One region of the Ralstonia sp. PBBBR1 genome, then DNA from elsewhere that is predicted to be linked to it. Evidence: predicted binding sites of a transcription regulator. Region 1 holds the regulator's gene; each other region holds the start of a gene.
The links. The regulator FliA, encoded in region 1, starts transcription of late flagellar genes. The targets are predictions, from matches to a motif close to CTAAAGTTTNNNNNNNNNNNGCCGNTA.
Positions count from the first base shown of each region.

Region 1 (5,270 bases):
CCAAGTTGATCCCGACGCGAGCAGTGAGTGTCGCGGGCACGGCATTCGATTTTCGGCAGGCGGCGCCCATCGGGGTACGGCTGGACTGGCCTAACGCGCAGTTGGCGCAGGCCGGCGGGTTCGACCACTGCTTCGTGCTGCGCAACACGGTGCCGGACGATCACCCGCATGTGCGTCCGGTCGCGCGTCTGTATGAACCCGGCAGCGGCCGCGAATTGACAGTGCTCACAGACCAGCGCGGGCTTCAGTTCTACTCGGGCCACATGCTGTCGGGCACGCACGCGCAACGCAGCGGCTTATGTCTGGAAGCGAGTGCGTTTCCGAACCAGGTCAACATGCCCGATGCGGAGGCGGTCATGCTGCGCCCGGGCCAGGTCTATCGGCAGCGCACTGCATACCGCGTCTCGGTTGCCAGAGAAACCTGAGCCGCGTTGAAGCGCGGGCGTTGGATGCTCAATGTGCGGCTGCGGCCTCGCCATGTATCACTTCGTGCGAGCCGCGAATGCCGTTGAACCAGGCGTTCAGCACAACGGCCACCAGCGTGCCCATTACGATGCCGCTGTGGGTGATCGGGCGCGTCCAGTCCGGGAAGTGATGGAAGAAGGCCGGCGCCAGCGTCGGCATCATGCCAAAGCCCACCGACACCGCGATGATCAGCAGGTTGTGGCGCTGCTGCTGGAAGTCGACCATGCCCAGCATGCGGATACCGGCTGCGGCCACCATGCCGAACATCACGATGCCCGCGCCGCCCAGCACGTATTGCGGCACCGATGCCACCACGTAAGACAGCTTCGGAAACAGCCCCAGCACGATCAGCAGCACACCGCCGGCGGCCGCCACGTAGCGCGACCGCACGCCCGTGATCGACACCAGCCCGATGTTCTGCGAGAACGATGTATGCGGGAACGTATTGAACACACCGGCCACGACCGTCGCCAGACCGTCGGCACGCAGGCCATTGGTCAGTTCGTTGCGCGAGATCGGCTTGCCCACCACGTGCGCCAGCGCGAGGAACATGCCAGTCGATTCCACCAGCGTGATCACGATCACGATGCACATCGAGATGATGGCCGACAGCTCGAACTTCGGCATCCCGAAGTAGAACGGCGTCACCAGCGTCATCAGCGGCGCGGCGCTCGCGTCGGCCAGCGACACCTTGCCGAACGCCGCAGCCACCAGCGTGCCCGTGACGATGCCAAGCAGCACCGCGATATTGCACAGCAGCGCGTTACCGAACTTGGTCAGCAGCAGGATCGTCACCAGCACGAGCGCCGCAATGGCGAGGCCGAACGGATCGCCAAACGCCGGGTTCGGCACCATGTGGCGCGCGCCATCCACCACCTGCGGAATCATCTGCTGGCCGCCCGCAGCCCAGTTGATCCCCACGCTCAGCAGCGAAAAACCGATCAGCATGATGACCGTGCCCGTCACCACGCGCGGGAACAGGCCCAGCAGCCGCCCCATCAGCGGTGCAACGGCAATGCCGAACACGCCGGAAACGATCGACGCCCCGAAGATGCCGGGCAGCCCCATGCCGGGCTCCACACCGATGGCGATCATCGGGGCAACCGCCGCAAACGTGACGCCCATCATGACCGGCAGGCGGATCCCGAAAATCAGGAAGCCGAGCGATTGGATCAGCGTGCCGATCCCAGCCGCAAACAGGTCGCAATTGACGAGATACGAGAGATCGCTCTTCGAGAGGCCGAGCGCATTGCCGACAATCAGCGGCACGGCGATCGCCCCGGCGTACATCACCAGCAGGTGTTGCAGGCCAAGCGCGAACAGGCGCGGCAGCGGCAGGAACTCGTTGACGGGATCGGCAACGGTGTCGGCGATTGTTGACGAAGAAGGCGTGGGTTGGCCGGGGGATTGGCGCATTGTCTGTCTCCTGGGGCCGCCCCCGTGTCAATGCCGGGAGCGTGCTTTAGGCGGATGGGGCGGGTTCCATCCGCCGGCATTCATGCGGCGTGATGCCGCGTATTTGCCGGAATCTTGGAGGGGCGCCATTTTTCTGTCAACAATTACAACCGTTTTTTGTGTACATATTTTGCGTTCTGAAACGCATGTGCGCCGTGATCTACCTGTTTCACGCCTCCAAGCGTGCCTCGTGACCGAGGCCCCAAAGAAAAAGCGCGGCCGCGACATGAGTCGCTGACCGCGCAGTAGAAATACCTGGCAGGTAAAGCTGGGACCAAGAGCCGCCATCCAACCCAGTGAAGCAGAGGGTTTTGTTAGCAGCTCTCAGCCGACCTCATATCAGGTCGGCGTCGGCAGCCATGCGCGATCGCGCAGGCGCGAACGGATGCGGGCAATCGCCTGGCTGTGGATCTGGCACACGCGCGATTCCGACACGCCCATCACGGCGCCGATTTCACGCAGGTTCAGATCCTGCTCGTAGTAGAGGCTCATCATCAGCTTCTCGCGCTCGGGCAGTCCCTCGATGGCAGCGACAACCGATTCGCGCAGGTCGTGGTCCAGCAGCTGGTCCAGCGGCGTGGCGTCGTTCTCGGGTGCGCGGTTCTCGATGAAGGCGTCAGCGTCTTCACGGTCGAAATCTTCGTAATACAGCAACTGGCTGCCTTGCAGGTCGACCAGTTGCTTCTGGTATTCGGCCAGCGACATGCCCAGCGCTACGGCAATCTCGGTTTCGGTGGGCGCGCGGCCCTTCTGCTGCTGCAGCTTCTGGATTGCCTGCTCGATCGTGCGCGCGTTGCGGCGCAGGCCGCGCGGCAGCCAATCCGAGCCGCGCAGTTCGTCCAGGATCGCGCCGCGAATACGCTGGGCCGCGTAGAACTCGAACTGCACGCCCTGCGTTTCCTCATAGCGCGACAGCGCATCGAGCAAGCCCATCATGCCGGCCTGGATCAGGTCGTCCAGCTCAACGCTGGCCGGCAGCTTGACCATCATCTGGTTGGCAATGCGGCGCACCAGGGGTGCGTACGTGGCCATCTCGTCGGACTTGGTCTTGCGACCGGTTGCGGTGTACATATCCATGCCTGCCTTTGACGCTTCGTTCATGCTGCGCCTCAATAAACCAATTCGGCCGCGCGTGCGGTGGCGCCGGGTGTCGCTGTCGCTGTCGATGCCGACATTGACGTTGCCTGCGCCGATTCATCTGCCAGCTGTGCCGGTGCCCGCGCCGACATGACCACCCGCGACGGCACACTGCCATCACCGGCTTGGGCCTCGGCGCTGGCCCAGCTCAACATTTCTTCGGCAAGCTGGCGGAAGGCCATGGCCGAAGGCGATGCGGGAAACGCACTCGCCACGGGCTTGCCGAGCGAGAGCGCGAGTTCTACGTGCCGGTCCTCAGGGAGGTAGCCGGCGAAATCGATACGGGTGTTCAGGTACTGGCCCACGGTGTTGGCCAGGTTGCCGAACACGCGCACGGCGGAATCCACCGAGTGCGCGCCGCACACCACGGTGCGGATGCCAGCGCTGCCTTGCAGCACGGCGGTTTTCTTGAGTAGCGTGTACGCGCTCTTGAGGCCTTCCGGACCATCCGAGAAGGTCAGCAGCACGTCGTCGCACGCCTCAGCCACGGTGCTCAGCGCCCGGGTGCCAAAATGCGCGGCCACGAGCGTCACATCCGCCGTCTCGTCGTACTGCTTGAGCACGCCGGGCATGGCGAGCATGGTCTGGGCGTTCACTACCGCCGTGTCGCGGCCCATGGCGGACAGCGCGATGCGCAGGTTGTCGACAAAGTCATCGACCTGCTCTTCCGCACCGATCACCAGCACCCGGCGGGCAGCGGCATGACCGAGCATGCGCCGCAGCCCTGCGGCTTGATCCTTGGCGAATGGCGTCGTCATGGTCGCGCCCCCTTGTCAGGCGAAATCGAAAGCGGCCAGGCCGGGTTCGCGGTTGCCTGCGTTGCGTAACACCGCGCCTTGCGCCACGAGCAACGATTCATCCGAATCCAGCGAGAACGACGACTGCTCTGCACCGGCCCGGAACGAGCGGTGGATCAGCAGCTTCTTGTTCGGCACTGCAATGTCTTCCGGCACACGCTGGCCGTACGACACGTAGTGCAGCGGCAAGCGGCGACGGATCATCACGTCCATCGCATGGCCCACCGAGGCAGCCTCGTCGATCTTGGTCAGGATGCAGCCGGCCAGGTTGGCGTCGCGGTAGGCACCCACGACTTCATCGAGCGTCTTGCCGTTGCTGGCAGCGTTGAGCAGCAGCAGGCGCTTGATCGACGGGCCCACGGCATGCAGCATCGCCATCTGCTCGGACACGGCGCGGTCACGCTGGCTCATGCCGATGGTGTCGATCAGCACCACGTGCTTCTCGCGCAGGTCGTTCAGCGCCAGGCTCAGGTCTTGCGCGTCTTTCACGGCATGCACCGAGACGCCCAGGATCTTGCCGTAGATGCGCAGCTGTTCGTGGCCGCCGATCCGGTAGCTGTCGGTCGAGAGCAGTGCCACGCGCGATGCGCCATGGCGCAGCACGAAGCGCGCGGCCAGCTTGGCGGTCGTGGTGGTCTTGCCCACGCCGGTCGGGCCCATCAGGGCAAACACGCCGCCCTGGTCGAGCAGGCTGTTCTCGTCCGACACGGTGCTCAGGTTCTTTTCAATCGCGCGCTGCACGAAGTCCAGCGCACCTTCATACGCGTCGTGCTGCGGCATGTTCTCCAGCACGTAGCGCGTGAGCTGCGCCGAGAACCCCGCGTTGAGCATGGTCTGGAACAGGCGCGTACGCACCGGGTCGCCCAACTTCACGCCCAGCGAGGCCAGGCTCGACATGGCGTCGTTCAGCGTGCTCTTGAGCGTTTCGATCTCGCCGACCACGCGGCGGGTCATCACGTCGGTCTCGGCACGGATGCTTTCCTTCACGTCGGCCTGGATGGCCGAACGCTGCAGGCTCACGTCATCACGCGGGGCTTCGGGCTTGGCCATCGTGTCCTCCACGCGGACGAAAATGTCGGACGACGTGCCTGCCTCGGCTTGCGCCTCGATGCGCGCCTTCATGGGCGCCTCAGTCTTCTGCTGTTCTGCACGGAGGGTGCGCGCCTGCGCTTCCACGCGCTCGGTAAAGCTGCGCAGCGTGACCGGGCGGTCATCCTGTTCGCGTGCCTGCTCACGTGCCTGCTCGCGACGTGCGGCAAAGCGGGCGGTCGATTCCATTTCCGGCTGGTCGTCTTCCACCGTGCTGCGGCGGGCGATGAACTGGGCGGTGCTGGCCAGGGCCTGCGCCGCAGATTGGGCAACCTCGGCATTGGCACGGTCGAGCGACAGGCCCGCCAGCATGCGGGTGGACGCGGC
Region 1 covers NZ_NKIL01000005.1:300,215-305,484, forward strand. The annotation lists gene CFE42_RS10075 (aldose epimerase family protein) at 1-425, shown strand, start outside; gene CFE42_RS10080 (nucleobase:cation symporter-2 family protein) at 454-1,881, opposite strand; gene CFE42_RS10085 (RNA polymerase sigma factor FliA) at 2,260-3,021, opposite strand; gene CFE42_RS10090 (hypothetical protein) at 3,030-3,815, opposite strand; gene flhF (flagellar biosynthesis protein FlhF) at 3,831-5,270, opposite strand, start outside.

Region 2 (5,270 bases), on a different contig from region 1:
TTTTTGATCCACCTACATAGTCCCGATGCACCGCATTAGGCGCCTTACCAGTCGCCTGGCGGGCGGGTTCCGCTGCAAAAGTGGCGTTGGCCCGAAAGAATTGCCCGCGCTTGCCGTTGTAATGAAAGAACGCGCCGGCATGTTCCGGCCTTGCATACCTGCGTTGCCTTGCCGGAAGCCGCCTTGAATTCCTTGCCCTTTTCCACCCGTATTGACCTTGCGCTAGTCGATGCCGATGGCTTGTCGGCCGACTGTCCTGCACGCGGCGCACTGCCGAGCTTCTGCCCGAAGCTGGACCTGCTGTCGATGGTCAATGCGCTGACGGAGGGCATCCTCGTGTGCGGGGCGGATCGCCGCGTCACCTATGCCAACCCGAGCGCCGCACGGCTGCTGGGTTTGCCGGTGGATGCGCTGGTGGGGCGCCTGCTGCCCACGGTGGTCACCTCTGCCGTGGACGAATTCGACGCCTCCATCCACGAGGCGGACTGGCCCGATCAGGACGTGATCGCCGAGGGCCAGCCGCAGTTGAACCAGATTTTCGGAATGCACTGCGTGGATGGCCGCACGGTGTGGGTTTCCAGCAACTGGACGCCACTGTTTGCCGATGGCGGCCATTCCATGACGGCCTCGGCGCGCGCCTCGGAAGCCGGCGCCACGCCCTATTCGGTGCTGGTGTCGCTGGTCGACATCACGCAGATCCGCGAAGCACAGCAGCGCATCCGGCATCTGGCCACGCACGATACGCTCACGGGCCTGCTGAACCGCTCCGCGCTGGAAGACCGGCTGGAGCACGCGCTGGCGCTTGCGCGCCGCAACCAGTCGCGCGTCTCGGTCATGTTTCTCGATCTGGACCGTTTCAAGAACGTCAACGACACGCTGGGCCACCAGTTTGGCGACATGCTGCTACGCGAAGTGGCGGCCCGCCTGCAGGCCTGCGCGCGCGAAGCCGACACCGTTGCGCGCCTGGGCGGCGATGAATTTGTCGTCATGCTCGAAGCGCTCGATGGCCTGGGCACGCGGCGCGTGGCCGAGCGCATCCTCTCGGCCATCAGCGCGCCCTTCCATATCGAGGGGCAGGAGCTGTATCTGGGCGTGTCGATCGGCATTGCCGTGGCACCCCACGACGGCGACGATCCGAACACGCTCCTGCGCAAGGCCGATGCCGCCATGTACCTGGCCAAGGAACGCGGGCGCAACAACTTCCAGACCTTTACCAGCGACCTTGACGACCGCGTCTCGCGCCGCTTCCGCATTGAATCGGGCCTGCGCCGCGCGAGCGACCGCAACGAGTTCTACGCCGACTACCAGCCGCGCGTGGACGTCAGGAGCGGCCGCATTGTCGGGGTGGAAGCGCTCATCCGCTGGAACTCGGCCGATTTCGGCCACATGATGCCCGGCCAGTTCATTCAGGACGCCGAAGAAACCGGTCTCATTGTCGAGATCGACCGCTGGATTCTGCGCGCCGCCTGCGACCAGCTTGCACGCTGGCGCCGCATCGGGCTGCCGGACTTGCGCATGTCGATCAACCTCTCGGGCCAGGCATTCAGCTCCGGGCAGTTGAGCGGGATGGTGCGTGGCGCGCTGTCGACCAGTGGCTTGCCCGGCAACGCGGTGGAACTGGAGATGACCGAAGGCATTCTGATTCGCGACGATCCGTCATTGCATGCCCTGCTGACCGAGCTGCGCGCCATGGGCGTATCGCTGGCGCTGGACGATTTCGGTACCGGATACTCATCGCTGTCGTATCTGCACCGCTTCCCGATCGATACGTTGAAGATCGACCGTTCGTTCGTGCAAGACCTGCCGCACGTGGTCGAGCGCGCGGCCATCACGCGGGCCATCATCATGATGGCGCAAGCCATGGGCATGAAGACCGTGGCCGAAGGCGTGGAAACCATCGGCCAGCTTGAATTCCTGCGCGAAGTCGGCTGCGACGAGTTTCAGGGCTATTTGCTCACGCGGCCGCTGGAACCGGCAGCGGTACAGGATCTCGTGCGCGAGAACGCCCGCCGTTACGGCGAGCGTGTCCCGCGGTTCTCATAGCGCGCTCAGATCTGCAAGCTGTTGCTGACCACGTACATGGTGAGCTCGGCATTGTTGCGCAGCTTCATCTTCGAGAGCACGCGCCCCCGATACACGCTGACCGTTTTGACGCTGATCTGCAGCGCCTCGGCAATCTCGCCCAGCGTGCGGCCGGAGCCGAGCATGCGCAGCGTCTGGAATTCGCGGTCAGAGAGGATGTCGTGGCGGGGCTTGTCCCAGTCGACATTCAGGTTGTCGGCCAGGACTTCCACGAGGTCCGAAGGCAGGTATTTCTTGCCTTTCGAGATGGCGTTGATGGCTGCCAGCAGTTGCGGCTGGCTGGCGTCCATCGGCAGGTAGCCGGCGGCGCCCGCCTTGAGCGCCCGTACGGCAAGCAGCGCTTCCGGGTGGCGGCCCAGCGCCAGCACGGCCAAACGCGCATGCTGCTGGCGCACGGTCTTGATGGTCTGGAATTCGTCTCCGGTGGCCGATTCCACCGAGAACAGCATGACGTCCCACTCGCGCTGTGCGAGCAGGTCGTTATTGGCATCGCGCAGGTCCGGCACGGCCTCGATCTGCCGGGCCAGGCGCGAATCCTTGAGGATCTGGCGCAGGCCGACACGGGCAATATCGTGCGGTTCGACGATCAGGACATTGAGCATGGTGGGTGTTGCGGGTCAAACGCGGGCTCGCATCGAGCTCTTCTTTCCGCCGGCAGGCCTTGGGCCGTCTGGCGGGCTTGCAACTCCCCATCTGTGCTGTGTGTGGCGCTCTATATAGAGAGATGCAGGCGCCTATGAACTGGTCGAACGAGTATAGCCGAGGGCCCGAAGGCCAAGAAGCAGGCGCACCGCCTCTTTTGGAGGGGTGCCGAAAGTCAGGCGCCCGCAAGCCCAAACCGCCGCCGACGCACAAATTTGTCAAGGCGACCCTAAACTTTCCTCCGAGGCCACCGATAACCTGAGTACAACGCAGACCTGATCCCCTTCAAGTTGCAGGTCACGTTGCCCGGCCTAGCCGGAATCAGCAAACACGGGCAACAAACCATCGGGAAACTTAGGAGCCGTCATGTCCCTCAGCCTTAATACCAATATCTCGTCCCTGCAAACGCAGCAAGCACTGTCGGCATCGAAGGATGCGCTGCAGACCTCGCTGGAACGTCTGTCGACCGGCCTGCGCGTGAACAGCGCGAAGGATGACGCCGCCGCCTACGCTGTGGCCTCCAGCCTGACCACCACGCTGAACTCGCAGACGCAAGGTATCCAGAACTCCAACCAGGCGATGTCGTATCTGCAAACGGCCGACTCGTACCTGGGCCAGGTTGAAAACAACCTGCAACGTATGCGCCAACTGGCCGTGGAAGCCAACAACGGCGGTCTGTCGACCACCGACCAGGCCAACCTGGACAAGGAATACCAAAAGCTGGCCACCGCCAACAAGAACATCGAGACCAACGCGAACTACAACGGCAACAAGCTGTTCGACGGTTCGGTTACGGCCACGACGTTCCAGTACGGCCAGAACGCCGCGACCGATGTGACCTCGGTCTCCAACGCCAACCTGTCGACCTTCGGTACGCTGAGCGGCACGAGCGTGACCTCGACTGCCAACGCGACCGCCGCACAGGCGGCCATCGACACCGATCTGACCAACCTGAAGGCGGCTCGCGCCAACCTGGGTGCTCAGCAAAGTGGTCTGAACTCGACGATCAACACGCTGACGTCGAACAACACCGCGCTGTCGGCTGCCAAGTCGTCCTTGATCGATACGGACTATGCGTCGGAAACCTCGAACATGACCCGTCAGAACATCCTGCAGCAAGCGGGTACGGCGATGCTGGCGCAAGCCAACTCGGCACCGAACAGCATCCTGAGCCTGCTGAAGGGCTAATCAGTAAGCTGGATGCCACCCAGCCGTCTTGCGGCTGGGCCAAGGGCCGGCGCTCCTCGGGGGCGTCGGCCTTTTTCCTTTTGTCGGATACCCCTCTTCTGCGTGGGTGGCGCCTGCATAACCTGCCCTAAAGAAGCTGCGGCCCGTGCCGTTGTGTAGAGAGACTTCCGTCGGCGCAGACGCTTATCAGACCCGATCATGGCGACTACCACTACCACCTCCTCAACCAGCAGCTACGTGCCGCCGATCTCGATTCCCGGTATTGGGACGAGCATCGATGTCAATTCGCTGGTGTCCAGCCTCATGAAGGTGGAAAGCCTGCCGCTGACGCAGCTGCAGACCCAGCAAAGCTCGTATCAGACGCAGCTGTCGGCTGTGGGCTCGCTCAAGAGTGCGCTGTCGACCTTCCAGACCACGCTGTCGAATCTGAGCAGCGCGTCAAACTACAGCGCCATGAAGGCCAGCGGATACGACACCTCGATGCTGAGTGCGTCGGTGACAGGCTCGGCGCCGGCAGGTTCCTACGCGGTCAATGTCACGCAGCTTGCGCAATCGCAGGTGCTGGCGGCGCAGGGGCAAGCTTCCACCACCACCGCCATCGGCAGCGGCGCATCGACCACGATTTCGTTCTCGTTCGGCACGGTGTCGGGTGGCTCGCTTTCCGGCGGTAAGTACACCGGTTCGACGTTCACGCAAAACGGCAACTTGGCGGGGGGCTCGATCACGATCAACTCGTCCAACAACACGCTGGCGGGCATCCGTGATGCCATCAACTCGGCCAACCTGGGTGTCTCGGCCAGCATCGTGAACGACGGCAGCGGCAACCCGTACCGTCTGGTGCTGACGTCCACTGCGGGCGGCTCAAGCTCGGAGATGAAGATTTCGGTGTCGGGCGACTCGACGCTGCAATCGCTGCTCTCGCAGGATCCGGCCGGCACGCAGAACATGACCGAGGTGACCACGGGCCAGAATGCCCTGGCCACCATCAACGGCATTGCCGTGCAAAGCCCGACCAACACGTTGTCAAACGTGGTGGATGGCACGTCGTTCACGCTGTCCAAGACGGGCAGCACCAACGTGACGGTGGCCAACGACCCGACCGCCACCACCACCGCCGTCACCAACTTCGTGAACGGCTACAACGCGCTGCGCACGCAACTGAATTCGCTCACCAACATCGACACCGCCAACAGTGCCAACAATGGCCCGCTGGCCGGCGATGTGAGTACCAAGACGCTGATCAACCAGATTACCGACGTGCTGGGGCAGGCAGTCGGCAACGGCAACTACCAGTCGCTGGGCAGCGTGGGCGTGACGATGAATTCCGACGGCACCCTGTCGGTCGACAACACCAAGCT
Region 2 covers NZ_NKIL01000004.1:144,670-149,939, reverse strand. The annotation lists gene CFE42_RS06835 (EAL domain-containing protein) at 307-2,043, shown strand; gene CFE42_RS06830 (response regulator transcription factor) at 2,049-2,684, opposite strand; gene CFE42_RS06825 (flagellin) at 3,091-3,912, shown strand; gene fliD (flagellar filament capping protein FliD) at 4,111-5,270, shown strand, end outside.
Region 2: the regulator FliA is predicted to act here: its motif matches at 2,954-2,980, upstream of CFE42_RS06825 (flagellin).

Region 3 (5,270 bases), on a different contig from region 1:
TACCCCCCCGGTTTATTCGCTCCAGAATGGCGAGCACAGCGGCCGCGCTGTGCCGGCTGTTCGAGTCGTTCGATTGGCCGTGCTCGGCACGGCCGCCTTGCTCGCTACGGCGTGCGGCTTGCTGCCGCCGCCGGCCCCGATCGTGCAGGGTCCGACAACCGCGCGCCCGCCGATGCCGGTGATGGCGCCGCGCCAGAACGGGGCGATTTACCAGGAAGTGGCATCGGGCAGCGGTGGGTTTCGCGGCATGTTCGAAGACCGCCGCGCGCACATGGTGGGCGACACGATCACCATCGTGATCACCGAGAACACAGCGGCCAGCAAGCAGACTTCGGGCAGCGTCAACCGCACCGGCAGCATGAGCGCCTCGGTGCCGACCTTCGCCGGCATGAACGCGGGCGTGCTGTCTTTGCTGGGCGTGTCGGCCAGCGACGCCAACAAGTTCGACAGCAAGGGCGCCAACGGTGCGCAGAACAACTTCACAGCCACGATTACCGTCACGGTGGTGGAGGTGCTGGGCAACGGCAACCTGGTCGTGAGCGGCGAGAAGCAGATGGCCGTGGGCCAGGGCACCGAGTCGATCAAGTTCTCGGGCGTGGTCAACCCCACGACCGTCAACAATCAAAACACCGTGCTGTCCACCCAGGTGGCGGACGCACGCATGGAATATCGCGGCACGGGCTATGTGGCCGAGTCGCAGCAGATGGGCTGGCTGTCGCGGTTCTTCCTGACCGTGTCGCCGTTCTGAGGAATCTGCCATGACTTTGCTTAGAACGAGGTTGTATCGAACCCTTGGCGCGGCCCTGGTGGCACTGAGCGCGATTTCAGCGGTTGTTCCGACCACGGCACACGCTGACCGCATCAAGGATCTGACCACCGTTGCCGGCGTGCGAGACAACGCGCTGATCGGCTACGGCCTTGTCGTCGGCCTGGACGGCAGCGGCGACCAGACCACGCAGACCCCGTTCACGGTCCAGAGCTTCAACAACATGCTCACGCAGTTCGGCATCAACGTACCGGCCGGCGCGAGCATCCAGCTCAAGAACACCGCCGCCGTGGTGGTGACGGCCACGCTGCCTGCCTTTGTGCGGCCGGGCCAGACCATCGACGTGACGGTGTCCTCCATCGGTAACGCCAAGAGCCTGCGCGGCGGCACGCTGCTGCTCACGCCGCTCAAGGGCGTGGACGGCCAGCTCTACGCATTGGCGCAGGGCAACGTGGTGATTGGCGGTGCAGGCGCGTCGGCCAATGGCAGCAAGGTGCAGATCAACCAGCTCGGCGCGGGCCGTATCGCCAACGGCGCCACGGTGGAGCGTGCCGTGCAGGCCACGGTGGGCGAGGCCGGCAGCATCCAGCTCGATACCGGCACGACGGATTTCGGCACCGTGCAGAACATCGTCACCGCCATCAACAAGCAGTTCGGCACGGATACGGCGCAAGCCGCCGACGGCCGCACGATCAACGTGCGCGCACCGGCCCTGGCGTCGGACCGCGTCGGCTTCGTGGCCAAGCTGCAGAATATTGACGTGACGCCGGCGCTGGCCGCCGCGCGTGTGGTGGTCAACGCCCGCACGGGCTCGGTGGTGATGAACCAGCTCGTCAAGCTCGAGCCCTGCGCGGTGGCGCACGGCAGCCTGTCGGTCACCATCAGTACGGACCCGGTGGTGAGCCAGCCCGCGCCCTTCTCGCAAGGGCAGACGGTGGCGGGCGCGCGCTCGAACATTGAGGTCAAGCAGCAAGGCGGCAGCCTTATCAACGTGAAGGGCGGCACCAACCTGGCGGATGTGGTGAAGGCCATCAACGCGATTGGCGCCAACCCGCAAGACCTGATCTCGATCCTGCAGGCGATGAAGGCGGCCAACGCGCTGCGCGCCGACCTGGAAATCATCTGACGCAGGGGAGGCCACGATGAACCCAACCGACCTCACCAGCCGCCTGGCGCTCGATTCCCGAGGGTTCGAGTCGCTCAAGCAAACGGCGCGTACCGATCCGAACGGCGCGGCCAAGACCGTCGCCAAGCAATTCGACGCGATCTTCGTGAACATGATGCTCAAGCAGATGCGCGATGCATCGCCGCAGAACGGGCCGCTCGATTCGTCTTCGAGCAAGATGTACACGTCGATGCTCGACCAGCAGCTGTCGCAGACCATGGCGTCGCGCGGCGTGGGCGTGGCAGACCAGCTTCTGAAGCAGATGCTGCGTCAGGCCAACCATGTGAACCCGGATGCGGGCGGCAAGGTGAATACCGCGCTGTCCAATACGACGGCGACCAATACCGCGCTGCCGGGTGCCGCCAGTGCGACCAGCGATGCCGCCAAGGCCATCGCCCGGTCGTCACTCAACAGCATGGCTGCAGCCGTCGCACCGGGCACCGAAGACGACGGTTCGGGCATCAGCACCGTGCCGCGCCCGGGCCTGGAAGAACGTGTGCAGCGTGCGCTGGCCGCCCTGCGCAAGCAGGCGGATGCGCAGGCGCAGACCCCGAGTGCGCCGCCCGAGGTGGATCTGTCGACGGTGGCATCGGAGCCGCGCGGCGAGCGCATGACCAGCTTCTACAACAAGCTGATCGGCCACGCGTCGCAGGCCGCACAGGAAACCGGCATTCCGGCCAACTTCATGATCGGCCACGCCGCGCTGGAGTCCGGCTGGGGCCGCCGCGAGATCAAGGCAAAGGACGGCACGAACACGCACAACCTGTTCGGCATCAAGGCCGGCGGCTCATGGGCCGGCAAGACTGCCACGGTGACCACCACCGAATACATCGGCGGTGTTGCCCACAAGGTTCAGGAGAAATTCCGCGCCTACAGCTCGTACGCCGAGGCGTTCAAGGATTACGCCAACCTGCTGGCCAACAACCCGCGCTACAGCAACGTCGTGGCAGCCGGCAACGGCAACGATGCGGCGTCGTTCGCCAAGGGCTTGCAGCGCGCGGGCTACGCCACCGATCCGAACTACGCCCACAAGATCATGGCGGTGCTCAAGCAGATCGTCTGAGTGATTTAAGAAGCATATTTTGGCGACGGCGGCCGGCTCAAGTTTGTCCTGAGTCGGCCGATGTTGTTTCTAGAGCTTATTTCGGCGGCTTCGTGCCGCCCGCACCGAGACAACTATGAGCAGCTCCCTCCTGAATATTGGCGCGTCTGGCCTGCGGGTTGCCGATATCAACCTGCAGGTGACCGGCAACAACATTGCCAACGCCAGCACGCCTGGCTATTCGCGCCAGGAAGCCGTGCAGACGGAAAACATTCCGCTGTACGCCGGCGTGGGCTATCTCGGCCAGGGCGCCAACGTCACGACCGTCAAGCGCATCTACGACCAGTTCCTCACGGCCCAGGTGCAAAGCGGCCAGGCCTCGACCAGCGCAGCAGACCAGCTCAACAGCCTGGTGTCGGGCCTGAGCAAATACATGTCGGACAGCAACAGCGGCCTGACTTCGTCGCTCACCAGCTTCTTCAACGCTGCCGATGGCCTGGCCTCCAAGCCCTCGGACACCACCGCGCGCCAGGTCTTCCTGAACGCCGCGGCGGGCCTGCAAAGCCGCTTCAATTCGATTGCCGGGCAACTGAGTTCGCTCAACAACCAGGTCAATACGCAGGTGCAGACGCAGATCAGCTCGGTCAACGGCACCGCGCAGCAGATCGCCTCGTTGAACGACCAGATTTCCAAGGCGGAAGCCTCAACCGGCCAGCCGGCCAATGACCTGCGTGACCAGCGCGACCAGCTAGTCCAGACGCTCAATCAGTCGATCAAGGCGAGCGTGGTGCAGACCGGCGACGGCCAGTTCAACATCTACGTGGGTAACGGCCAGGCGCTCGTGCAGGGCAACAAGAGCTACCAGCTGACGGCGGTGCCGTCGCAGTACGACCCGACGCAACTGTCGGTGGGCTACAAGAGCCCGGGCGGCACGGTCAACATCGACGACAGCCAGCTCGGCGGTGGTGCGCTGGGCGGCCTGATGGACTTTCGCAACAACACGCTCATTCCGGCACAGAACAGCCTGGGCCGTCTGGCCACGGCCGTGTCGGCCGACGTGAACGCGCAGAACAAACTCGGCATGGACGCCAACGGCAAGATGGGCACGGACCTCTTCTCCGTGGCCAACCCGAGCGTCGCGCCCAGCACCAACAACACCGGCAGCGGCTCGCTGACTGCCAGCATCACCAACGCCAATGCGGGGCAGGGCTACGACTACCAGGTCAAGTACCAGGGCGGCGCCTACACCGTTTCGCACTATCCGGACGGCTCCGCCTCCGTAACCGTGTCGAGCTGGCCGACCACGATCGACGGTGTCACGCTCAACCTGTCGGGCACGATGAACAGCGGTGACTCCTTCCTGGTGCGCCCGACCGCCAACGCGGCCGCCACCATGCAGACGCTCACCACTGATTATCACAACGTGGCCGCAGCCTCGCCCGTGGTGCTCAACCAGGGCAGCAACAACACGGGCAGCGCCACGGTGTCTTCACTGGGCGTGGACAGCACGTATGCCGGCTCGCCGCTCACCTCGCCGATCAACCTGACGTACAGCTCGGCCGTTGGCGGCTCCCTGTCGGGATTCCCGGGCAGCGTCACCGTCACGGTGGGCGGCACGTCGACCACGTACGCGGGCGGCACGGCACCGTACACGCAGGGCGCGACGTACGCGTTCAACGGCGTACAGATGACGCTCTCGGGTTCGCCCGGCAACGGTGACACGTTCGCCATTTCGGCCAACACCGCCAACAGCACCGACAACGGCAACGCCAGCGCGCTGGCCAAGCTGCGCAACAGCAACCTGCTGGACGGCGGCACGACCTCGATCGGCTCGGCGTGGAACAACCTCGTCACCCAGGTGGGTGTGCAGGCCAACCGCGCCAGCACCAACCTGACCTCGCAGAAGGCGCTGCTGGCCAGCTCCACGCAACAGCAGCAGTCGGTGTCGGGGGTGAACCTCGATGAGGAGGCGATGAACCTGATGAAGTACCAGCAGGCCTACCAGGCCTCCGCCAAGGTGATGCAGACGGCCAATTCGCTGTTCGCCAGCCTGCTGTCGATTGCCGGCGGCTGATCGGCGCGGCTGAAGAAACCGCCCCGCCTGCCGATAACGTCCTAAAGCCCTTCGTCCGGACCGATCATGCGAGTCAGTAGCGCCCAATTCTTTGCAGCGTCTTCCGCTTCGATGCAGAACACGCAATCGAACCTGCTCACGCTGCAGCAGCAGATTGCAAGCGGCATCGCGCTCACCAGTGCGGGCGACAACCCCAGCGCGTTTGGTCAGATGGCGCAATTGC
Region 3 covers NZ_NKIL01000004.1:175,663-180,932, reverse strand. The annotation lists gene CFE42_RS07000 (flagellar basal body L-ring protein FlgH) at 1-748, shown strand, start outside; gene CFE42_RS06995 (flagellar basal body P-ring protein FlgI) at 759-1,892, shown strand; gene flgJ (flagellar assembly peptidoglycan hydrolase FlgJ) at 1,909-2,994, shown strand; gene flgK (flagellar hook-associated protein FlgK) at 3,110-5,047, shown strand; gene flgL (flagellar hook-associated protein FlgL) at 5,114-5,270, shown strand, end outside.
Region 3: the regulator FliA is predicted to act here: its motif matches at 3,031-3,057, upstream of flgK (flagellar hook-associated protein FlgK).